DNA from 3 places in the Amycolatopsis sp. NPDC104775 genome. Region 2 is predicted to be linked to each of the others. Evidence: riboswitches for the same ligand, from Rfam matches in the RefSeq annotation. Region 2 holds a riboswitch; each other region holds the start of a gene.
What was found. A riboswitch is a leader RNA that binds a small molecule or an ion and turns the genes downstream of it on or off. The one in region 2 is predicted to bind S-adenosylmethionine.
Positions count from the first base shown of each region.

Region 1: linked by a shared signal. The riboswitch ahead of thrC (threonine synthase) and the one ahead of ACZ63D_RS08905 (methionine ABC transporter ATP-binding protein) in region 2 are both predicted to bind S-adenosylmethionine.
Region 3: linked by a shared signal. The riboswitch ahead of ACZ63D_RS17315 (aminotransferase class V-fold PLP-dependent enzyme) and the one ahead of ACZ63D_RS08905 (methionine ABC transporter ATP-binding protein) in region 2 are both predicted to bind S-adenosylmethionine.

Region 1 covers NZ_JBVJOE010000004.1:346,353-354,153, reverse strand. The annotation lists gene lepA (translation elongation factor 4) at 1-1,459, opposite strand, end outside; gene ACZ63D_RS20085 (class I SAM-dependent methyltransferase) at 1,576-2,187, shown strand; gene ACZ63D_RS20080 (VOC family protein) at 2,184-2,558, opposite strand; gene ACZ63D_RS20075 (DMT family transporter) at 2,581-3,441, opposite strand; gene rpsT (30S ribosomal protein S20) at 3,833-4,093, shown strand; gene holA (DNA polymerase III subunit delta) at 4,334-5,305, opposite strand; SAM riboswitch class I at 5,436-5,569, shown strand; gene thrC (threonine synthase) at 5,583-6,848, shown strand; gene ACZ63D_RS20055 (ComEC/Rec2 family competence protein) at 6,873-7,801, opposite strand, start outside.
Region 2 covers NZ_JBVJOE010000002.1:726-8,526, forward strand. The annotation lists gene ACZ63D_RS08890 (TatD family hydrolase) at 1-433, shown strand, start outside; gene ACZ63D_RS08895 (transglycosylase family protein) at 859-2,241, shown strand; gene rsmA (16S rRNA (adenine(1518)-N(6)/adenine(1519)-N(6))-dimethyltransferase RsmA) at 2,335-3,177, shown strand; SAM riboswitch class I at 3,744-3,834, shown strand; gene ACZ63D_RS08905 (methionine ABC transporter ATP-binding protein) at 4,050-5,063, shown strand; gene ACZ63D_RS08910 (hypothetical protein) at 5,177-5,644, opposite strand; gene ACZ63D_RS08915 (4-(cytidine 5'-diphospho)-2-C-methyl-D-erythritol kinase) at 5,766-6,734, shown strand; gene ACZ63D_RS08920 (ABC-F family ATP-binding cassette domain-containing protein) at 6,772-7,801, shown strand, end outside.
Region 3 covers NZ_JBVJOE010000003.1:686,774-694,574, reverse strand. The annotation lists gene ACZ63D_RS17335 (amino acid permease) at 1-470, shown strand, start outside; gene ACZ63D_RS17330 (penicillin-binding transpeptidase domain-containing protein) at 598-2,199, shown strand; gene ACZ63D_RS17325 (ArsR/SmtB family transcription factor) at 2,240-2,935, shown strand; gene ACZ63D_RS17320 (potassium/proton antiporter) at 3,036-4,514, shown strand; SAM riboswitch class IV at 4,611-4,725, shown strand; gene ACZ63D_RS17315 (aminotransferase class V-fold PLP-dependent enzyme) at 4,766-6,103, shown strand; gene ACZ63D_RS17310 (hypothetical protein) at 6,119-6,625, opposite strand; gene lspA (signal peptidase II) at 6,724-7,332, shown strand; gene ACZ63D_RS17300 (RluA family pseudouridine synthase) at 7,329-7,801, shown strand, end outside.

The DNA of each region.
Region 1 (7,801 bases), on a different contig from region 2:
ACTCCTCGTAGTCCAGCGAAGCGTAGCCGCGCGTGCGCGATTTCAGCGTGTCGAAGAAGTCGAAGATGATCTCCGCGAGCGGGATCGTGTACCGCAGCTCGACGCGGTCCTCGGACAGGTAGTCCATGCCCAGCAGCGTGCCGCGCTTCGCCTGGCACAGCTCCATGATCGTGCCGACGAACTCCGACGGCGCCAGGATGCTCACCTTCGAAACCGGCTCGTGCACCTCGGAGATCTTGAGCCCGGTCGGCCAGTCCGACGGGTTCGTGACGACGATCTCGCTGCGGTCTTCCAGCACCACGCGGTAGACCACGTTCGGAGCGGTGGAAATCAAGTCCAGGCCGAATTCGCGCTCCAGCCGGTCCCGGGTGATCTCCAGGTGCAGCAGGCCGAGGAAGCCGCAGCGGAAGCCGAAGCCCAGCGCGACCGACGTTTCCGGCTCATACGTCAGCGCGGCGTCGTTGAGCTGCAGCTTCTCCAGCGCCTCGCGCAGCTCCGGGTAGTCCGAACCGTCCACCGGGTACAGGCCGGAGAACACCATCGGCTTCGGGTCGCGGTACCCGGCCAGCGGCTCCTTCGCGCCGTTGCGCTCGGACGTCACGGTGTCGCCGACCTTCGACTGCCGCACGTCCTTCACGCCGGTGATCAGGTAGCCGACCTCGCCGACGCCGAGTCCCTTGCTGGCCTTCGGCTCCGGCGAGATGATCCCGACCTCGAGCAGTTCGTGCGTCGCGCCGGTGGACATCATCTTGATCTTCTCGCGCGGCGTGATCCTGCCGTCCACCACGCGGATGTAGGTGACGACGCCGCGGTAGGTGTCGTAGACCGAGTCGAAGATCATCGCGCGGGCGGGCGCGTCCGCGTCGCCCACCGGCGGCGGGACCTGGCGCACGCATTCGTCCAGCAGCTCGGTCACGCCCATGCCGGTCTTCGCCGACACGCGCAGCACGTCCGAGGGCTCGCAGCCGATGATGTGCGCGATCTCCGCCGCGTACTTCTCCGGGTCCGCCGAGGGCAGGTCGATCTTGTTCAGCACCGGGATGATGTGCAGGTCGTTCTCGAGCGCGAGATACAGGTTCGCGAGCGTCTGCGCCTCGATCCCCTGCGCGGCGTCGACCAGCAGGATCGCGCCCTCGCACGCCTCGAGCGCGCGCGAGACCTCGTAGGTGAAGTCCACGTGGCCGGGCGTGTCGATCAGGTGCAGCACGTGGTCCTTGCCGTCCACCTGCCACGGCAGCCGGACGTTCTGGGCCTTGATCGTGATGCCGCGTTCCCGCTCGATGTCCATGCGGTCGAGGTACTGCGCGCGCATGGCCCGCTCCTCGACGACGCCGGTGAGCTGTAGCATCCGGTCCGCCAGCGTCGACTTGCCGTGGTCGATGTGGGCGATGATGCAGAAGTTGCGGATCAACTCCGGCGGCGTGAAGGTGGTGTCGGCGAACGTCTTGGGCGCTGTCACTCGGGCTGTCCTCGGGATGGTGGGGGATGTCCGTACCCCATCGTCCCATGGACCTCCGGGTGCGGGTGGGGGTCATCCCCGATGCGGCCCCGCGCGTCTCGTGATGACCTCGAAGCATGACCACTTCATCCTCCCCCTCGCCGCCCGGTCCCGGCGTCCTCGACGCCGCCCTCGACCGGGCCTTCGGCCATCCGAGCGGCCTGCTGGGCAGGCTCGGCGGCAAGCTGATGGCGGTCGGCAACGCCACGACCGAGCACCGGATCGTCGACCTGGCCCGGCTCGAACCCGACGAGACCGTGCTCGTCATCGGCCCCGGACCAGGCGTCGGCCTCGACGCGGCGAGCAAACTCGCCGGCGAGGTGATCGGCGTCGAGCCCTCCCCGGAGATGCGCAATCTCTGCACGGACCGCTGCGGCGACCGCGCCGAGGTGCGCGCGGGCGACGCGGCCCACACCGGCTGCGCGGACGCGTCCGCGGATGTCGTGCTGACCGTCAACAACGTCCAGCTCTGGGAAGATCGCGCGGCGAGCTTCGCCGAACTGTTCCGGGTGCTGCGGCCAGGCGGACGGCTGCTGCTGTCGGCGCACGAGAAATGGCTTCCGGTATCGCGGCACGAGCTGGCCGACGAAGCCGCCGCCGCGGGATTCACCGACCTGCAGACCTGGACCTGGGACCCGCCGGGGTTCGCCGCGCTCGCCGCCCAGCTGCGGGCCGTGAAACCGGGCTAGCGCTGGTCGCGGCGCAACGGGTGGTCCTCCGGGACCTCGACGAGGACGATCCGCAGCCCGTCCGGGTCGGCGATCCACGCCTCGTCGGTGCCCCACGGCTCGCGACGGGCCTCCCGCACCGGCTCGACCCCGCGTCCGGCCAGTTCGGCCAGGGTCGCCGGGAGATCGCGGACCTGCAGGAACAGATTGACGTCCGGACCGGGCCCGGCCTCGCCCGTCCCGACCACCTCGATCGAGCCCCCGCCGGCGAAAAACCGCGTGCCGCCAGGGAATTCGCGCTCGATCGCGAGACCGAGGACGTCGCGGTAGAACGCGGTGGACACCTCGTGGTCGCGGGGGTGGATCAGCACCCGGCTGCTCAGTACGTGCATGCGTCTTGCCTACCTGAGCCGCTCAGGAGACCGCAATCGCGGCGATCCCGGCCAGCACCACCAGTGATCCGGCGAGCCTGCGGACCGCGTTGCGCTCGCGGAGCACGAGCCAGGCGGCGACCCCGCCGAAGACGATCGACAGCTCGCGCGCCGGAGCGACGAGACTGACCGGCGCGATCCGCAGGGCGTAGAGGACCAGCAAGTAGCTGGCCGGCGAGGCGAGCCCGACGATCAGCACCTCGCGCCGGTGATCGCGCCACAGCCGTTTGATCTCGGACCGGCCGCGGACGGCGGTCGGCGCGAGCAGGATGCTCTGGCCGATCGCGCCGCCGCCGAAGTAGACGAGCGGAGGCACGCCGAGCGACGTGACCGAGTGCGCGTCCCAGAGCGTGTAAGCCGCGATGACCACGCCGGTGGCGACGCCGTAGAAAACCCCGGCGCGGCGAGCTCGGCCGTCGCCGGTGCTGCCGCCGAGGCTGATCACCAGTACGCCAGCGACAACAAGAAAGGCCCCGATCAGCCCGAGCACGCCGGGCCGTTCGCCCAGGACCAGGACCGCCACGAGCACCGACACCAGCGGTCCGGTGCCGCGGGCCAGCGGGTAGACGATCGACAGGTCGCCGACCTCGTAGCCCCGCTGCAGCACGGTCCCGTACGCCACGTGCAGGACCGCGGTGCCCGCGGCGGCGAGCAGCCAAGTCCACTGTGGACGTTCCGGTTCGACGGCCAGCGCGACCGCGATCACCGGGAGCATCGCCGCCGCGGAAACCGTGTAGTACAGCCAGACGAACCGCGGGCCGCCGGAAACCCGTTTGGCGGCGAGGTTCCACACGGCGTGCACGACCGCGGCGACGAGGACCATGGCGAGGGCAGTGGTGTTCATCCGGACCCTTTCAGGTTTTCGGCGCACGCCGAAGACCGGGTCCTCCAGGCTTTTGTCCCGTCAGATGAACGGCAGGGCCTTTTCCCGCCGAAGGTGCCGCTCGGACCAGACCCGCCCGCCCTCGTTGTCTTCGCGACCCGCGCTGCGGGACCACGGGCAGGCGACGGAACCCTAGGCACTACCAGAGCCCACCGTAACCGAGCCGGAGCCGGGATGCCGCGCGATTGCCGGCTCCGGGGCCCGCGCCGGGGCCGCGAGCAGGGCTGTTAAGATTTTCGACTGTTGCCGTGCGGCATTCCGTCAGGGAGGAAACCCGGCTGATCCCTCGGGGTCGGCCTGGAGCCACGCGAACGCGGCAGCGACCTTCACCGAGTGAAAGAGGAACGCCTCCATGGCCAACATCAAGTCGCAGGTCAAGCGCATCACGACGAACGAGAAGGCGCGGCAGCGCAACCTGGCGATCCGGTCCTCGGTGAAGACCGCGATCCGCAAGTTCCGCGAGGCCGCCGAAGCAGGTGACAAGGACAAGGCCCTCGAACTGCAGCGCGACGCCGCTCGCAAGCTCGACAAGGCCGTCACCAAGGGCGTCATCCACGCCAACCAGGCCGCGAACAAGAAGTCGGCTCTCGCGAAGCGCGCGAACCAGCTCTGAGCGCAGTCTTTCGAGAAGGCCCGGCGGCTTCGGCTGCCGGGCCTTTTCCGTGCCTTGCGCAGTTGTGCCCGCTGGCCAGCGGGGACGGCCCCGGTTGAGGCGTCCCCTCGCTTGACGTCAGCGATCTCCGCTCGCCAGCGACGGCCTTGGTTGAGGCGATCCCCTTGCCGGGGCGTCAGCGATCTCCACTCGCCAGCGACGACGGCCGCGGTCGATGCCTCCCCCTCGCCGGGGCGGGCGTCAGCGGTCTCCCTTGGCCGCGACCACGTCGAGGACCGCGCGCTGCAGGGCGTAGTTCGCATCCGCCGCCGCGCCCTTGACCTCGGCGTTCAGCCGCGCGACGACCCGCATCGCGGTCGCCAGGCCGTCCTGGCCCCAGCCGCGGGACTGGCCCTGCGCCTTGCGGATCTTCCACGGCGGCATGCCCAGTTCGCCCGCCATCTGGTTCGGGTTGCCGCGTCCGGCCGCGGACACGCGGGCGATCGTGCGGACCGCGTCGGCGAGCGCGTCGGCCACGAGGACGTGCGGAACGCCCAGCTGCATCGCCCATTGCAGCGATTCCATCGCGGCGGCCCGGTCCCCCGCGACAGCCTTCTCCGCGACCGCGAAGCCGGTCACGTCGGCGCGGCCGGTGTGGTAGCGGCGGACCGCCTGCTCGTCGACGACTCCCCCGGTGTCGGCGACCAGCTGCGTCGCCGCCGAGGACAGTTCGCGCAAATCCGAGCCGACCGAGTCGAGCAGCGCCATCAGGCCCCCGGCGTCGATCTTGCCGCCCACCCGGCGAACCTCGTTGCGGACGAACGCCTCGCGCTCGGCGGGTTTGGTGAGCTTCGGGCATTCAGTGATTTCCGCGCCCGCTTTTTTCAACGCGCCCGGCAGCGCCTTGGCGGCCTTGCTCCGCCCGCCGCCGCTGTGCACGACCACGAGGACGATGCCGTCGGCCGGCGCCTTCGCGTACGCCAGCACCGCGTCGGACAGCTCCTGCGAGATGTCCTGCGCCGACTCCAGCACGATCACGCGCCCCTCGGCGAACAAAGACGGGCTGACCAGCTCGGCCAGCAGGGGGGGTGTGAGATCGGACACCCGCGTCCGCGTGAGGTCGGCCGTCGGGTCCGCGGCCTTGGCCGCGTCGAGGGAAGCTCGCACAGCCCGTTCGATGAGCAGTTCTTCCTCGCCCGTGACGAGGTGCAGCGGCGCGGGTGCGGTGGTCACCCGGCCATCTTCTCACCCGGCCGCCTTGCCGTCCGCTCCGGTGATGTGGGCCGCCTCCGTGGCACGAGGTGATCGCGATGTCGTACGGTGTAGCCGAGGACGCGCCCCCGGCGCTCCGACAACCGAATACCGCTCATCCAGAGGGGCAGAGGGAACGGCCCGACGAAGCCCCGGCAACCGGCGTACAGCCTGTCATCCCGCGATCGCGGGGTAGCTGACGACCACGGTGCCAATTCCGGCCCGCTTCGGCGGGGCAGATGAGGAAAGGAACCTCGCGATGACTGCAGCCCTCACCGCCACCTCCGCCAACAAGACGCTCGACCTCGGTCCGGCCGTCGAACTGGTGTCGAAGGAAGAAGGGCACCGGCAGCCGCTCGCTCCGGAATTCGTCTCCGCCGAAGACTTCTCGCCGCTCGAGGTCGCCTACGACTTCGGCCGCGTCCGCCGCGAGGACATCGAGGCGGGGCCGCGCAACATCTGGCGCTACAAGAAACTCCTTCCCGTCCCCTCGACCGTCGAGGAGACCCCGAACACCGAACCGGGCTGCACCCGGCTCGTGCGCGCCGACCGGCTCGCCAAGGAGCTCGGCCTCAAGAGCCTGTGGGTCAAGGACGACACCGGCAACCCGACGCACTCGTTCAAGGACCGCGTGGTCGCCGTCGCGCTCGCGGCCGCCCGCGAGTTCGGCTTCGAGGTCCTCGCGTGTCCCTCGACCGGCAACCTGGCCAACGCGACCGCCGCCGCGGCGGCTCGCGCGGGCTGGAGGTCGGTCGTGCTGATCCCGAAGAGCCTCGAGCGCGCGAAGATCCTCACCACCGCGGTCTACGACGGCGACCTGATCGCCGTCGACGGCAACTACGACGACGTGAACCGGCTCGCCACCGAACTGGCCGCCGAGCACCCGAAGTGGGCGTTCGTCAACGTCAACGTCCGCCCCTACTACTCCGAGGGCTCGAAGACGCTCGCCTACGAGGTCGCCGAGCAGCTCGGCTGGCGCCTCCCCGAGCAGATCGTCGTGCCGATCGCCTCCGGTTCCCAGCTCACCAAGGTGGACAAGGGTTTCCGCGAACTGGGCCAGCTCGGTCTCGTGGACGCCAGCCCGTACAAGGTGTTCGGCGCGCAGGCCACTGGCTGCTCGCCGGTTTCCACCGCGTACCGCAACGGCCACGACGTGGTCCAGCCGGTGAAGCCGGACACCATCGCCCGCTCGCTCGCGATCGGCAACCCGGCCGACGGCCCGTACGTGCTCGACGTGGTCAACCGCACCGGCGGCGCGATCGAGGACGTCACCGACGAAGAGGTCGTCGAAGGCATCCGGCTGCTCGCGCGCACCGAAGGCATCTTCACCGAGACCGCGGGCGGCGTCACCGTGGCGACCGCGAAGAAGCTCGTCGAGACCGGCAAGCTCGACCCGGAAGCCGAAACCGTCCTCCTCATCACCGGCGACGGCCTCAAGACCCTCGACGCGGTCGAGAACCACATCGGCCCGAAGGCCACCGTGCCGCCGTCCGCCGAAGCAGTCGCCAAGGCGCTCGGCTACTGACGCACCGGCCCGGGGTCCGCTGCCCTACCGCGGCGGACCCCGCGGCTCGCCCCGGCGCGCGATCGCGGGTCCGCTCCCGCCGGGCAGGACGGCGGTGTCCCCGTCCTCGTCGGTCCGGGTGACCAGTGCTCCCATCGTGCCGAGAACGTCCACTGTGGACTTGCTCGGGTGTCCGTATCCGTTGCCCGCGCCGACACTGATCAGCGCCGTGCGCGGTCGTACCGCCGCGAGAAACTGCGGCAGCGAATACCTCGATCCGTGATGCGGCACTTTCAGGACGTCCGCCCGCAGGTCGACGCCCTCGGCCAGCAGATCCGCCTGCGCGGCCAGTTCCACGTCCCCAGTCAGCAAAACCCGGCCAGCCGAGGTTTCGGCGCGCAGCACCACCGAACTGTTGTTGATCATCGTGCCGTCCTGCAACGCCGGTGCGCGAGTGGTGGCGTAGCGCGGACCGAGCACCTCCAGCGACAGCCCCGGCCATTCCAGCCGTTGACCCTCGCTCAGCTGCGCCAACGGCACGCCACGACGCTGCGCCTCGCCGGAAACCGACTGCCACGCCCACGCGGGCGCCCGCCCCGGCCCTACCGCGATCGCACCGACGGCCCGTCCGTCGAACACCGAGGCGAGACCGCCGATGTGGTCCGCGTGCAGGTGGCTCAGCACGAGCAACGGCACCCGTTCGACGCCCAGCCTGCGCAGGCATTCGTCGACCGGCCCTGGTTCCGGCCCGGTGTCGACGACCACGGCGCGGCCCGGCTCGGCGGTGGCCAAGACGACCGCATCTCCTTGTCCGACATCGCATTCCACCATCGCCCAGCCGTCCGGCGGCCAGCCAGGCGCCAGGACTTTGGCTGGCACGACCGTCAGCAGCACGACGACAAGTCCGATCGCCACCAGCAGCCGGAGCCGCCGAAATCGTGCGGCTACCACGACAACGACCAGCAAGGCCGCCG
Region 2 (7,801 bases):
CTGGCACATCGATCTCGCGAAGCGGCTCGGCAAGGCGCTGATGATCCACGATCGCGACGCGCACGAGGACGTGCTTCGCATCCTCGACGAGGAAGGCGCGCCCGAGACGGTCGTCTTCCACTGCTTCTCTGGCGACGAGCACATCGCGCGTCGCTGTATCGACAAGGGCTACATCCTGTCTTTCGCGGGCACGGTCACCTTTAAGAACGCGCGTGGGCTGCACGAGGCCGCGCGGATCGTGCCGCGTGGGCAGTTCCTCGCGGAGACGGACGCGCCGTTTCTGACGCCTCATCCCTACCGTGGGCGGCCGAACGAGCCGTTCTGTACCGCCTACACCGTTCGGTTCCTTGCTCAGCTGCGCGGCGAGGGGGTTCACGAGGTGGCCGAAGCGGTCCGGACCACTGCTGAACGCGCATATCGGCTGCCTGCGTGATTCCGTAGTGTCACAACGGGTTGCACGGATTGCGACATTCGAGACCGCGCATTCGTCCACCTGATGAGTGACGCAAGTCACGACACTCCGGGGGGTGTTTGCGCAACCTGCCAACACCCGTTACTGTCCCGTGATCGTGCCGGTCGGTACCGCGCAGCGGATGCCGGCTGATACGCCCACCAGTCACGTCAGTGCACGTCGGGGAAGCGGAACCGGGGTTGGTACGACTCGGAACCGTGACGATGGCGCTGGCTGGGGGTGTCGGACTTGAGAGGCGCGCCCGAGGGTGCGTCGCGAACGAAGGACGACGCGCGAACGACGCGCGGTGTCTTGGGAAAGGGAACGACCCGGTGACTGGTAGTCGGCAGGATGACACGCGTCTTGACGCGGGTTCGGCGTATTTCTCCTCCTCCGAGTCGGTGGCCGTGCTCGACCGCGAGCTCGAGGACACCGCCTACGGGCAGCTTGACTTCTCCGACGAGCTTCGCGTGACCGAGCAGGACGTGCTCGCCGCGCTCGGCCCGGACGCCGACATGCTGATGTCGGAAATCGACGTCGACGTGGACGAGCTGATCCGGCTCATCAACGCGGAAACCACGATGCTTCCGCCGCTCGTCCTCCCGGACGAGGTCGAGCAGGACCGCACCGCCTCCCCGCAGGCCAAGAAGGCCGCGGTCGAGGAAGGGCTGCGCGAGGCGACCAAGACCTGGAAGCGCCGCTTCCTCAAGGGCGCCGTGCTCTCGCTGCTGGTCACCGTCGGCGGTGGCGGCGCGGCGGCGCTCGCGATGAACAAGAGCATCACCGTCGACGTCGACGGCCACCAGCAGACCGTGCACAGCTATGGCGGCACCGTCGGCGAGGTGCTCAAGGACGCGGGCCTGTCGGTCGGCGAGCACGACGCGCTTTCGCCCTCGCCGCAGGCGGCGGTCGGCGACGGCGGCGTCATCAAGCTCGAGCGCGGCCGTCAGCTGAACCTCTTCGTGGACGGCGTGTCGCGGCCCTCCTGGGTCCGGGCGACCACGCTCGGCGAGGCGATGAACCAGCTCGGCATGGGCAGCATGCTTTCCCAGGGCGCGTGGACGTCGATGCCGTCGTCCGGCGAACTTCCGCTCGAGGGCTCCACCGTCCAGGTCAAGACTCTCAAGCACATCACGCTTTTCGACGGCACCAACGCGCCCCGCCAGGTGAACACCAACGCGGTGACCACTAAGGAGCTCGTCTCCGACCTCAAGCTGAACCTCGGTCCGGACGACGCGGTCGACGGCGGACTCGACGTCAGCCTCAAGAACGGCGCCGAGGTCCACGTCAGCCGCATGGGCGTCTCGATGGTCAACCAGGAAGAGACCATCGACCCCGAGGTGCAGAAGGTCGACGACCCGACGCAGCTGCAGGGCCAGCAGAGCGTCGACGACCCGGGCACGCCGGGCAAGAAGCTCGTGACCTACAAGGTCACCAAGAAAAACGGCGAGGAGATCTCGCGCGAGCAGGTCTCGGAGAAGGTTCTCGTCGAGGCCAAGGCCAAGATCATCAAGGTCGGCACCAAGAAGCCGCCGGCGCCGGCGATCGGCGACACCGGCGTGTGGGACCGGATCGCGCAGTGCGAGTCGGGCGGCAACTGGTCCATCAACACCGGCAACGGCTACTACGGCGGCCTCCAGTTCGACCGTCAGACGTGGAACGCCTACGGCGGCGGCCAGTACGCCCCCACGGCCGACAAGGCCACCCGGGAGCAGCAGATCGCGATCGCCGAGAAGGTGCGCGACGCCCGCGGCGGCTACAGCGCCTGGGGTTGCGGCTACAAGGCCTGAGCCCCACCAGAGATGTCCGGCAGGCGGCCGGGAGCCTCGCGCTCCCGGCCGCCTGTTTTTCGTGCGCCGCGCGGCGCTGGGTAGGCTCGTGCGGTGGTGGAACTGCTGGGGCCTGCCGAAATCCGCGGGCTGGCCGACGAACTCGACGTCCGGCCCACGAAGAAGCTCGGGCAGAACTTCGTGCACGACCCCAACACGGTCCGCCGCATCGTCGAGCTCGGCGGCGTGGCACCGGGGGACGTGGTGCTGGAGGTCGGGCCCGGACTCGGGTCGCTGACGCTGGGGCTGCTCGCCGCGGGCGCTCAGGTCGTCGCCGTGGAGATCGATCCGGTGCTGGCCGCCCGCCTGCCGCGCACGGTGGCTGAGCGCGCGCCGGAGGCAGCGGATCGGCTGACTGTCGTCGGAGCCGACGCGCTGCGGGTGCGGGCCGCCGACCTCCCGGCTGAGCCGGTGTCGATCGTGGCGAACCTGCCGTACAACGTCGCGGTGCCGGTGGTGCTGCACCTGCTGGCCGAGCTGCCGTCGCTGCGCAGTGGGCTCGTAATGGTCCAGACCGAGGTCGCCGACCGGATGGCGGCCGGGCCGGGCAGCCGCACATACGGCGTGCCGAGTGTGAAACTCGCCTGGTATGGCCCGGCACGGAAGGTGGCCGCGGTGCCGCGCGCGGTGTTCTGGCCGGTGCCGAACGTCGATTCCGCGCTGGTGTCGTTCACCCGGACTGACCCGGTGTCCGGGGTGGATCGGGCGCGGTTGTTCTCCGTCGTGGACGCGGCGTTCTCGCAGCGGCGCAAGACTTTGCGGGCGGCGCTGGCGGGATGGGCCGGCTCGGCCGAGCGGGCTGGTGAATTGCTCGCCGAGGCGGGGATCGACCCGAAGACGCGTGGGGAGCAGTTGGACGTGCACGCGTTCGCGCGGATCGCGGCTGCCGGAACCTGACCCCCTCCCGCGGCACTCGCTTTGCGACGTCCAACGGCGGCGGTGTGCCGGGTATTCCGACTGTGGCGCACTAGTTTCGTCGATTCGGTCGATGATCTTGCGCGGTCGCTGATCGTGGGCATTCCCGGCCAGCTGGCTACTCTCGGTCATCGCGTGAGTGCGGTTGAGGCGGTCGTATCCGCGTGGTGAGCGGCTCGGCATTCGGGGGAGCCGGATTGCTCCGCGGCCTGGATTGTTCGGCTGCGCCAACCGAAGGTGCTTCGCTCAGCGGACAATCTCCACCCCGTCGCGGACGCTGCCGCACGCGAGTCCGGCCTCGGTAGCCGCCCCAACTTGACAACGGGAAAACTCTTGTTCCACAAAGATCCTTGATCGTCCACAGTGGAACGAACGTGTTCGCCGCCGGTGTCCTTCGCGTCTAGTTCCCAGGTCGAGGCACTGTTCGGCGACCGAAGTACCGGGGTCGCGGATCCTGGACGCCGCGTTCCGGTATGCGGGCACCTCCAGACGTGTGATCTGCACCAACGCGCTTGCGTTCAGCCAATGGGATCGGCTTTACTCACAAGCGTCCATCCCGAGCGACTGAGAGACCTGGCTCGCCGAAGTCGCAGCAACCACCCTCCGCAGGGCAGGTGCTACCGCCAGGACCGATGGAGGCTGTTTTCGATGAAGAGGGTCACCCGCCCGCTCCTGCTGACCCGCCGGCGCGTAGTCGACGAAGGTCGCCGCTCGGTATGTGCGTGTCGACGCTCCATGGTCATCGCCTGATCGTTTTTTCCGCAGTTTCTTGCGCCGTCCACTGTGGACGGTAATTCGATGACGCCTGGCGCGCCCGGAATCGGCGCTGCGCCTCGTTTGCCTGGAGCCCTTTCGTGATCACTGTCGAAAACGTGTCCAAGTCCTTTCCCTTCCACGGAAATCGTGTCGCCGCGCTGCGCGATGTGAGCGTTGACGTGCAGGCCGGTTCGCTGTTCGGAATCGTCGGCCCGTCCGGTTCCGGCAAGTCGACCCTCGCCCGCTGCATCGCGCTGCAGGAGCGTCCCGACCGCGGGGTCGTGCGGCTCGACGGCCTCAACACCGCGACGCTCGACGGCAAGCGGCTGCGGGAGATCCGCCGCCAGCTGGGCGTCGTCGGGACCAAGCCGGAGCTGATCGCCGAGCGCACCATCGCCGGCAACATCGCCAGCCCGCTGGAGCAGCTCGGCGTCGACGGCCCGCAGCGCCGCAGCCGGGTCGGCTCGCTGCTCGACCTGGTCGGCCTCACCGCCCGCGCCGCGCAGAAGCCGGAAGAACTCACCGACGGCCAGCTCCGCCGGGTCGCGGTCGCCAAGGCGCTCGCCGCCGGACCGGCCGTGCTGCTCGCCGACGACCCGACCGCCGGGGTCGCGGCCGAGGACGCCGGCGCGGTGCTCGCCGTGCTCGACCGGGCGCGGGCCGAGCTGGGCGTGACGGTCGTCGTCACCACGCCGGACGCGGACGTCGTCCGCCGGGTCTGCGACGACGTCGCGGTGCTCGACAACGGCGCGATCGTCGAGCGCGGCACGGTGCTCGACCTGATTTCGACGCCGGACAGCTGGACCGCGCAGGCGGTGCTGCCGTCGATCGAGACCTCGCGCGCCCAGTCCGCGAAGTACGACCGCGCGGTCGACGTCGTGCTGATCGGTTTCGCGTCGGTGGGCGCCCTGCTGCCCGAGGCGGCCAGCCGCTTCGACGTGGAACTCGCCACCATCGGCGGCGGCCTCACCCGCATCGGGGACACCCCGATCGCCCGGTTCCGCCTCGGCGTCCGCGGCGAGCGGGCCGACGCCGCGCTGTCCTGGATCTCCGACCGGGGCGCGCACGTGAGCCAGCCGGCTCGCGGTCCGCAGAGCGTCGTCGCTGCCTGAGTTCCTTTCGCTGAACCGTTTTCGAGGGCCGTCCCATTCGGTTGGGGCGGCCCTCGCCGTCTCCGCGGGACGCGGTGCCCGAGAAATCAGGTCACTCGGTCAAAGCTTTAGGACTAGTGTCCTGAAGTCTGTCCATTGTGGTCGTTCCGGCGCAGGATCTCCGCCACTGCCGGATCCACGTGCGCCTCGGCGATCTGCTTCCACTTCGCCACGAGGGTGGCGAACGGCACCGGGTTGCCCAGGGAATCGGCTCGCTCCAGGGTTTCGACCAGTTCGCCGACGAGCGTCCGCACCTCTTCCGGGGACAGGTATCGCGCCCACGGGAACGCGGCGGGCAGGGCCTCGGCGGCCAGCGCGACCGACTCGGAGCCGCGGCGCATCAACTCCGCGAGAAGCGTGACGGCTACGGAAAAACCAGCTGCCGACTGCTCGGCGCGCTCGGCGGTGAGCAGCACCAGGTCCGGCTTGTCCTTCTCCCGGCGGCGAATCCGGACCGCCCGGCTCGGCGAACGTTCGAGCTGGTCGGTGACCCGGCGCGGGTGCAGGGACAGCTCGGACAGGTTGACCTCGGGCGGGCGCATAGTTACAAAGTAATTCCAAATTAGCCCGTCTGGCCAATCCGGAACGACGACTGGGGGAACTTCCGTGCCAACGTTTTCTCCTGGCGGGACCTGGTCCGCGGCAGCCACGTAGGCTGGACGGGTGCTCGCCGTCGTTCCACCACCAGTCACCGTCCGGGTCCCGGCCAAGGTCAACCTGCACCTGGCCGTCGGCGACCTGCGGGCGGACGGATTCCACGAGCTGGTCACCGTCTTCCAGGCGCTTTCGCTCACCGACGAGGTGACCGTCGCGGCCACCGACGAGCCTGGGCTCGAGGTGTACGGCGAGGGGGAGCGCACCGTGCCCACCGACGGCGCCAACCTCGCCTGGCGCGCGGCGCGCGAGCTGGCTGCCTACGCCGGACGACCGGACGCCGAGATGCCGAAGGTGCGAATCGTGCTGCGCAAGGGCATTCCAGTCGCGGGCGGCATGGCGGGCGGGAGCGCGGACGCGGCGGCGGCGCTGGTCGGGCTTTCGTCGCTGTGGAAGCTCGACATCACGCGTGACGAGCTGGCCACCATCGCCGGACGCCTCGGCAGCGACGTGCCCTTCGCGCTGTATGGCGGCACCGCGCTCGGCACCGGCCGCGGCGAGCAGCTCGTGCCGGTGCTCGCCCGGCATACGTTCCATTGGGTGCTGGCCTTCGACGAGGAAGGCCTGTCCACGCCCAAGGTGTTCGGCGAACTCGACCGGTTGCGCGCGGACGGCAAACCGCCGCGGATCGGGTCGCACACGCCGGTCGTGGAAGCGCTCGCGTCGGGGGATCCTCGCCAGCTCGCCCTGTTGCTGGGCAATGATTTGCAAGCGGCCGCGGTGTCGCTGCGGCCTGGTCTGCGCCGCACGCTGCGCGCCGGGGTGAACGCGGGTGCCCTGGCCGGATGCGTGTCCGGCTCCGGGCCGACGTGCGCGTTCCTGTGCTCCGACGCGGAAACCGCGGTCGAGGTGGCCGCTGAGCTGTCCGGCGCGGGAGTGTGCCGGACGGTGCGGGTCGCGCACGGCCCGGTGCCCGGCGCGCGGGTGGTCGGCGGCGACGACGCGCCGCGCAACGCCCCGCCGCGCGTGCACGCGTGAAACTTCGTCTCAATAGTCCACAGTGGAAAGGATCCGGATGGCCAACCTGGTCAACCTGGAATCGGTGAGCAAGTCCTACGGCGTGAAGCCGTTGCTGGACAACGTTTCCCTCGGCGTCGCCGAGGGGCAGCGGATCGGCGTCGTCGGGCTCAACGGCGGCGGCAAGACCACGCTGCTCGAAGTCCTTTCCGGACTGAGCGAGCCGGATTCCGGCCGGGTGAGCCAGGTGCGCGGCCTGCGGATGGCCGTCGTCACCCAGCGCACCGAACTGCCGACCGGCAGCACGGTCGGCGATGTGGTGCTGGAGCGCTACGGAGCCGAGCACGAATGGGCCGCCGACGCCCGCGTCCGGTCTATTGTGGACGGTCTCGGCATCACCGCGATCGGCCTCGACACCCCGACCGCGAACCTGTCCGGTGGCGAACGCCGCCGCGTCGCGCTGGCCGCCGCGCTGACCGGTGAACTGGACCTGGTGGTCCTGGACGAGCCCACTAACCACCTTGACGTCGAAGGCGTCCGCTGGCTCGCCGATCATCTGCTGGGCCGCCGGATCGCGGTCGTGGTCGTGACCCACGACCGGTGGTTCCTCGACACCGTCGCGAGCCTCACCTGGGAGGTCGCGAACGGCCGGGTCGAGCAGTACGAAGGCGGTTACGCCGACTGGATTTTCGCGCGCGCCGAACGCGCCCGCCTCGCCGCGACCGCGGAGGAGAAGCGGCAGAACCTGGCGCGCAAGGAATTGGCGTGGCTGCGGCGCGGTCCGCAGGCGCGTTCCTCGAAGCCGCGCTACCGCGTCGAGGCCGCCGAAGCGCTGATCGCCGACGTGCCGCCGCCGCGCGATTCCGTGGAGCTGATGGCGTTCGCGAAACGCCGGCTCGGCAAGACGGTGCTGGAGCTGGAAGACGTTTCGCTCGCAGTCGGCGACCGGACGCTGCTCGACCACGTCACGTGGCGGATCGGCCCGGGCGACCGGATCGGTCTCGTCGGCGTGAACGGCTCCGGCAAGACCACGCTGCTGAAACTGCTCGGCGGTGATGTCGAATCGTCCACCGGACGCCGGGTGCAGG
Region 3 (7,801 bases), on a different contig from region 2:
TGTACGGCGCGGCCCGCATGCTGTACTCGCTGGCGCGCCGCGGCCACGCCCCGCGCGCACTGACCAAAGTGGACGGAAGCGGCGTGCCCGTTTTCGCCGTCGCCGCCTCGGTGCTGTTCGGTTTCGTCGCCGTGGCGCTGAACGCGCTCTGGCCGGACACCGTTTTCCAGTACCTGCTCAACGCGGTCGGTTCGGTGCTGCTGATCGTGTGGATCCTGGTCGCCTGCACGCAATTGCGCGTGCGCAAGCAGCTGGAACACACCGCGCCGGACCGGCTCACCGTGCGCATGTGGGGCTTCCCGTACCTGACCTGGGCGACGCTGGCCGCGATGGTGGCGATCCTGGTGGTGATGGCGGGCGACCCCGAGGCACGGACCCAGCTGATCAGCTCGGGCGTGCTGGTCGTGGTGCTGGTCGCGGCCGGGATCGCGTGGCAGCGCGCCCGTCGTTCAGCCGACCAAACTGTATAACGGCCTATACGGCGCGGCGTTGATCACGAATCTGTCGCATTCCCCGAGGTAACGCCCGGTTCCGCGCAGCGATGGGCAAGCTGAGCCAGGGACGCGGGCGGACCGCGTGGGCGAGGGGGAGGCGACGGTGAGTCCTGCCGCGAAAAGGGGCGTGCTGATCGGGAGCGCGCTGGCCGTGGTCGCGATCGTGGTGGCAGCGGTCGTGCTGCTCAACGGCGGGGGATCGAAGGCGGCTTCAACGGATTCGGAGACGGCGTCGGCGGCCGCGGAGCCGAGCGATCCGACGTCCGCGGCGCGCGAGTACCTGCTCGCCTTCGCCGGGAAGGACTCCGACGCCGCCAGCAAGGCGACCGACGAACCCCTGGCCGCTTCGACCGCGCTGCAGGACGCGTGGTCGATGCTGCACCCCACGCAGCTGACCGCCAAGCTCGGCGACGTCGGCGCGGCGCAGGGCGACAAGGCCACGGCGGCCTACACGATCACCTGGAACCTCGGCCCCGGCCGCGCCTGGACGTACTCCGGCAGCCTCGGGCTCGTCCAGGCGCAAGGCAAGTGGCGGGTGCACTGGGCGCCGACGGTGCTGCATCCGAAACTGGAAGCGGGACAGCGGCTGGCGCTCGCGTCCTCGGACGTTCCGGCGGTGGTCGACCGCGACGGCAAACCGCTCGTCGTCTCCGGCGGCGGCGGGCTGAAACTGGCTGACGACAAGGCGTTCCCGCTGCTCCGTGCGGTGCTCACCGGGCACGGGCAGGCGTCCGAAGCGTTCGCGGTGCAGCGCGTGGACGCCTCGGGCAAGAGCCTGGAAACGCTGTTCGGCAATCCCGAAGGCGACCGCAAACCGGCCGCTACCGGGCTCAGTCTCGAAACGCAGAAGGCCGCGCAGGCAGCGGTCGACGGGTACCACGGGAAGGCGGTCCTCGTCGCCATTCAGCCGTCCTCGGGCGATGTGCTCGCGGTGGCGCAGAACGGCAGCGTCACCAACGCGTCGTCGGCGTTCAGCGGCCAGTACGCGCCGGGCTCGACGTTCAAGATCGTCACCGCGACCGCGGCTCTGGAAGCCGGGCTGGTCACGCCGGATTCCTCGGTGCCGTGCCCGCTGACCGACCGGATCGGCACCCGCACGCTGTCCAACGAGGGCTTCGACCTCGGCACGACCACGGTGCACAAGGCGTTCGCGAAGTCCTGCAACACCACGTTCGGCCGGCTCGCGTCGCAGCTGCCCGCCGACGGGCTCGCGAAGGCGGCCACCCAGTTCGGCCTCAACGCCGACTTCGCGATCGACGGCCTGTCCACCGAGCTGGGCCGCGTCGATCCGGCGGCGAACGCGGACGAGCAGGTGGAGGACGGCATCGGCCAGGGCAAGGTGCAGGTCAGCCCGATGGGGGCGGCGGTGATGGCGGCGACCGCGGCGTCCGGGCACGCGGTGGTGCCGCGGCTGTGGGCGGACGGCACCAAGACCAACACCGGCTACTCCGCTCCGCCCGGCTCGGTGCTGTCGGCGTTGCGCGGGATGATGCGCGAGGTCGTCACCGGTGGCACGGCCACCGGGCTGGCGCACTCCGGCTCGGTGTTCGGCAAGACCGGCACCGCGCAGTTCGGCGACGGCGCGGAGGCGCACGGCTGGTTCGTCGGCTACCGCGGCGATCTGGCGTTCGCGGTGTTCCTGGAGGGGGCCAACGACTCCAAACCGGCCGTCTCGCTGGGCGCGAAGTTCCTCGACGCGTTGTAGTTCGGCCGCGGCCGAAGCTTCCGCGTTCTACCGTAAGGGCATGGAAACCGTCGGATTGGCCGAAGTCGCCGCCGTGCTGGCGGACCCGAGCCGCGCGACCATGTGCCTCGCGCTGCTCGACGGCCGCGCCTGGACAGTCGGCGAACTGGCGGCCGCGGCGCGGATCGCGGTCTCGACAGCCAGCGAACACGTGACGCGGCTGGCCGACGCCGGTTTCGTCGCGCGGGTGAAGCAGGGCAGGCACGCTTACGTGCGGCTCGCGAATCCGCGGGTCGCAGAACTGATCGAGCATTTGGCGCAGCACGCCGAGCTGAAACGGCCGTCTGGGCTGCGGACTTCGTTGCGGGTGCAGCGATTGTCCTTCGCCCGCAGTTGTTACGACCATCTGGCCGGGACGCTCGGGGTCGCCCTGCGCGACGGGATGGTCGAGCAGGGGCTGATCGACGTGTCGGACGGGCTCGCGCTCACCGACGCCGGACGCGACGTGCTGGCCGGTCTCGAAGTCGTCGTGCCGGACCGGCCGAAGCGGCCGTTGCTGCGCGACTGTCTGGATTGGACAGAGCGGCGCGAGCACCTCGCCGGCGCGGTCCCGGCGGCGGTGCTGGAGCGGGCGGTCGAGGCGGGATGGCTGACGCGGGACTCGCAGCGCGCGATCCGGGTTTTGCCGGGCGCGAGGGGTCCGTTCGCCGCGCTCGGTGTCGATCTCGAGACGGTGAGTGCCGCCGAGGCTTCGTAACACACGTGCGTGGTCCCCCGGACCGGTGGTGCGCGCTCGGGAACCGGACACAGCCTCACTATTCTGGACGCCTGCGGGCGACCGGGAGGGAGGCGGGCGGGTGGACGAGCTTCCCATGGTGCTGGGCGTCGGAGCGCTGGTTCTGGTCGTCTCGGTCGTCGCGGTGCGGGTGTCCATCCGGCTCGGATTCCCGTCGCTGCTGCTGTATCTCGGGATCGGCGTCGTGCTCGGCGAGGCCGGGTTCGGCATCCGCTTCGACAATCCGGCGCTCACGCAGTCGCTCGGGCTCGCCGCGCTCGTCCTGATCCTTACTGAAGGCGGGCTCACCACGCGCTGGTCGGCGGTGAAACCCTCGCTGGGGCCCGGAATCCTGCTGTCCACAGTGGCCGTGGTGATCAGCGTGGCGGTCACCGGCGCGGCGCTGCACTGGCTGCTCGGCCTCGACTGGCGGCTCGCCTTGCTGTGGGGCGCGGTCCTCGCGTCCACCGACGCGGCGGCGGTGTTCTCCGTGCTGCGCACGGCCGGGGTCGGCAAACGGCTCGTCGGATCGCTGGAACTGGAATCCGGGATCAACGACGCGCCCGCCTACATCGCGGTCGTCGTGCTCGCTTCCGGCGAGGCGGTCGACTGGTCGCTGCCGCTGCTGGTGGTCTACGAACTGCTCACCGGTCTCGCGCTCGGTCTCGCGTTCGGCTGGCTGGGCGCGCAGGCCTTGCGCCGGGCCGCGCTTCCGGCGACCGGCCTGTACCCGCTCGCCACGGTCGCGGTGTGCGTGCTCGCCTACTCTTCGGGACAGCTGGCGCACGCTTCCGGCCTGCTCGCCACCTATGTCGCCGGTCTGGTGCTCGGGAATTCCAAGCTGCCGCACCGGTCGGACACGCTCTCGTTCGCCGAAGGGCTCGGCTGGCTCGCGCAGATCGGCTTGTTCGTGCTGCTCGGCTTGTTCGCGTCGCCGACCCGGCTGCTCGAAGCGCTCATCCCCGGTCTGGTGGCGGGCGCTGTGGTGCTGCTGCTCGCGCGGCCGTTGTCGGTCGTCTTGTCGCTGCTGCCGTTCCGATTGCCGTGGCGGGAGCAGGCGTTCCTGTCCTGGGCGGGGTTGCGCGGCGCGGTGCCGATCGTGCTCGCGATGATCCCGCTGTCCGAGGGCGTGCCCGGCGCGCAGCGGCTCGTGGACGCGGTTTTCGTGCTCGTCATCGTGCTCACCGTGCTGCAGGGCGCGACGCTCAGCCCGCTCGCGCGAATCCTCGGACTGGCGAAGGCGTCGCAGGCGCACGAGATCGAGGTCGACTCCGCGCCGCTCGACGAACTCGGTGCGGAACTGCTGCAGGTGCGCATCCAGAAGGGGTCGAAGCTGCACGGCGTGTACCTGTCGGAACTGCGGCTGCCCGCCGGGGCGACAGTCAGCCTCGTGGTCCGTAGCGGGACGGCTTTCACCCCGCAGAAAACCAGCCGTTTGCAGGTCGAAGACCAGCTTCTAGTGGTTACGACCGCGGCCGACCGGGACGCGACCGAACAGCGCATCCGGGCCGTCGACCGGGCCGGCCGCCTCGCCCGCTGGCGCGGGGAATCCGGGGCCTGATCCGTCTGTCCTTTGTGGACATCGCGGGTGACGGCCGTCTCAGATCACGAGACGGGGCTGGTTTCGCCCGCCGGTTTTCCGCTATCGTCTGGTTCAGGTCATGAGTGCCAGCGCGAAGCCCCGGCTTGCTGGCCGGCAACCCTCCTACCGCGGTGGGGTGCCCCGGGTGAGGACCAGGCCGGTCGCGCAGTGCGGCGGGCAAGCGCGGGCCCCTCGCCGGGGGTCCCCCGGAACGCCGAGGAGGCACCGTCATGACTCTCGCACTCGACCGGTCCACGGAAGCTGTCGCCACTGTTCCCGCCGTGCCCGCTGTCGCCGGTGCGACGCTGCGGGTGCCGCTGGTGACCGGCGGCGACATCAGCTACGCCAACCTCGACCACGCGGCGAGCGCGCCCTGTCTCGACGCGGTGCGTTCGGCGGTCGACGAGTTCCTTCCCTGGTACGCCAGCGTGCATCGCGGTGCCGGCTTCGCTTCGCAGGTCTCGACGCGGCTGTACGAGCGGACCCGGGACGTGCTGCGCCGGTTCGTGGACGCTCGCGGCGGCGACTCGGTGATCTTCACCCGCAACACCACTGATGCGTTCAATCTGCTGGCGAAGGCGTTGCCGCGCAAGACTTCCGTGGTGGTTTTCGACAGTGAGCACCACGCCGCGCTGCTGCCGTGGCGCGGGCCGAACGTCCGGCGCGTGCGGCTGCCGCGCACTCGGCTCGCCGCGGTGTCCGTTGTGTACGAAGCACTCGCCGAGTGTCCGCAGGGGCCTCGGCTGGTGGTGGTCGCCGGTGCGTCCAATGTGACCGGCGAGTTGCTGCCGGTGGCGGAGATCGCCGCGGTGGCCCGGAAACATGGGGCGCGGGTAGCGCTGGACGCTGCGCAGCTCGCTCCGCATCGGCGGATTTCGTTGCGGGAACTGGATGTCGACTACGTCGCGCTGTCCGGGCACAAGCTGTACGCGCCGTTCGGGGCGGGGGCGTTGATCGGGCGCAGCGACTGGTTGCGGGCTGCTGAGCCTTATCTGGCCGGTGGGGGCGCGACGAAGCTGGTGACCGAGGAAGCCGTGGTGTGGAACAGCGGCGAGGAACGGCACGAGGCTGGGTCGCCGAACACCGTTGGCGTGTATGCGCTCGGGGTGGCTTGCGAGCAGCTCGCGGCGCATTGGGACGCTGTGGAGGCGCACGAGGCCGCGTTGCTGGAGCGGTTGCGCAAGGGGCTGGCCGGGTTGCCCGGGTGTGCTGAGCTGCGGTTCTTCGACGCGCCGGTGGATCGGGTCGGCACGGTGAGTTTCGTGGTCGACGGGTTCGAGCCCGGGTGGCTCGCAGCGGTGCTGTCGGCCGAGTACGGGATCGGGGTGCGGGACGGGGCGTTCTGCGCCCATGTGGCCGCGCGGCGGCTGATCCGGGAGGCCGGGGGCGACGGGCAGCAGGCGGTCCGGGTGAGCCTCGGGCTGGGCAGCACCGAGGAACACGTGGACCGGCTCGTGCTGGCGTTGCGGCAGATCGTGGCCCGGGGGGCGCGGTGGGAGTACGCCAAGGTGGACGGCCGGTGGGCACCGGTTGACGACGGGCGGGAGTTGCCGTCGTTTTGCCGGTGAGGGTGCGGGATCGGCTTAACGCGATTCCGCCCGCGGCGGCGGAGCCGACGCCGTCGAACACAGCTGGGCTTCGCAGGCCGCGCGGATCGCCACTTTGATCTGCTCTTCGGTGCGGCCCCAAGGTTGGTCCCACTCTTCGTCCAGCATCCAGGCTTGGGCTAGCGGCAGCTCCAGGACGCTGTCGGCGTAGTCGGTGCGGAGGACGATCGTATGCAGGGCGACCAGCAGTGAGCGTTCGGTGAGGTGGCCGCCGAGAAGCATCCGGGCCAGATGAGTGAATGCGTCTCGGGCCGCGTCGGTCGCGGTGGGGATCGGGGTGAGGCAGTCGGCTAGGGCGGACTGCTGCACATCGTGGATTTCTCGCGGTTCAGTGCGGGACAGGCCTGCCAGGCGGCGCAAGTGCTCGCCGTCTTCGCCGTCGGCCAGCCAGTGGGCGGCCCACAGCGGGAGGTCGTCGGTGGGGGAGAGGTCCAGGGCGATCCAGGCCGCGGCCACGGCGGGCGTAGGGATCTCGGCGGGCATGCAGCGATGATGGCCGGAGAGGCATGCCCGGGGCGAGTGAATTCGGGCCGGGGACTGCCGCTGTGACCTGCTCGGGCGCGGGCGTGGACAATGGGGGTGTGAGCACCGATCCTTCGCCGTCCGAATCCGAGGTCGAGCCGTCTGCGGAACCGCCTGAGCAGGAGGCCGCCGAGGAAGGCGCACCGCTGCCCAAACGGCGGGTGTGGGTGGTGTTCGCGGTCGCGGCGCTGCTGTGGGCGATCGACCTGATCACGAAGAACCTCGTCGTCGCCAACCTCGAGGGCAAGGAGCCCAAGCCGATCCTCGGCGGGCTGATCTACCTGCAGGTGACCCGCAACCCGGGCGCCGCGTTCTCGATGGCGACCGGCATGACGTGGGTGCTCGCGCTCGTCGCGATCGGCGTCGTGATCGCGATCGTGTGGATCTCGCGCAGGCTGCGCTCGGTCGGCTGGGCGATCGGCCTCGGGCTCGTGCTCGCCGGCGCGCTCGGCAACCTGACCGACCGGTTCTTCCGCGAGCCGGGCCCGCTGCGCGGCCACGTCGTGGACTTCATCTCCGCGTTCGTGCCCAATGGAGAGGGCTTCGCGATCTTCAACATCGCCGACTCCGCGATCTGCGTCGGCGGCGCCCTGATCGTGCTGCTGTCTCTGCTCGGCAAGGACTACGACGGCACCTCCACCCGCGGCAAGAAGAAGGAAACCGCGTGAGCGCGCGCATGCTGCCCGTCCCCGACGGGCTCGACGGAATGCGCGTCGACGCCGGCCTGGCCAAACTGCTCGGCCTGTCCCGCACCGCGGTCGCGGAGCTGGCGGCGGCGGGCGACGTCCTGCTCGACGGCCAGCCCGCGGGCAAATCGGACCGGCTTTCCGCGGGCGGGCTGCTCGAGGTGACGCTGCCGGAACCGGAGCGTCCGGCGGAAATCGTCGCGGAGCCGGTCGACGGCATGAAGATCCTGCACGATGACGACGACATCGTGGTGATCGCGAAACCCGTCGGCGTCGCCGTGCACCCCAGCCCGGGCTGGACCGGCCCGACTGTCGTCGGCGGGCTGGCCGCGGCCGGCCTGCGCATCTCGACGTCCGGCGCGGCCGAACGGCAGGGCGTCGTGCACCGGCTCGACGCGGGCACCACCGGGGTGATGGTGGTGGCCAAGAGCGAGCACGCGTACACCGTGCT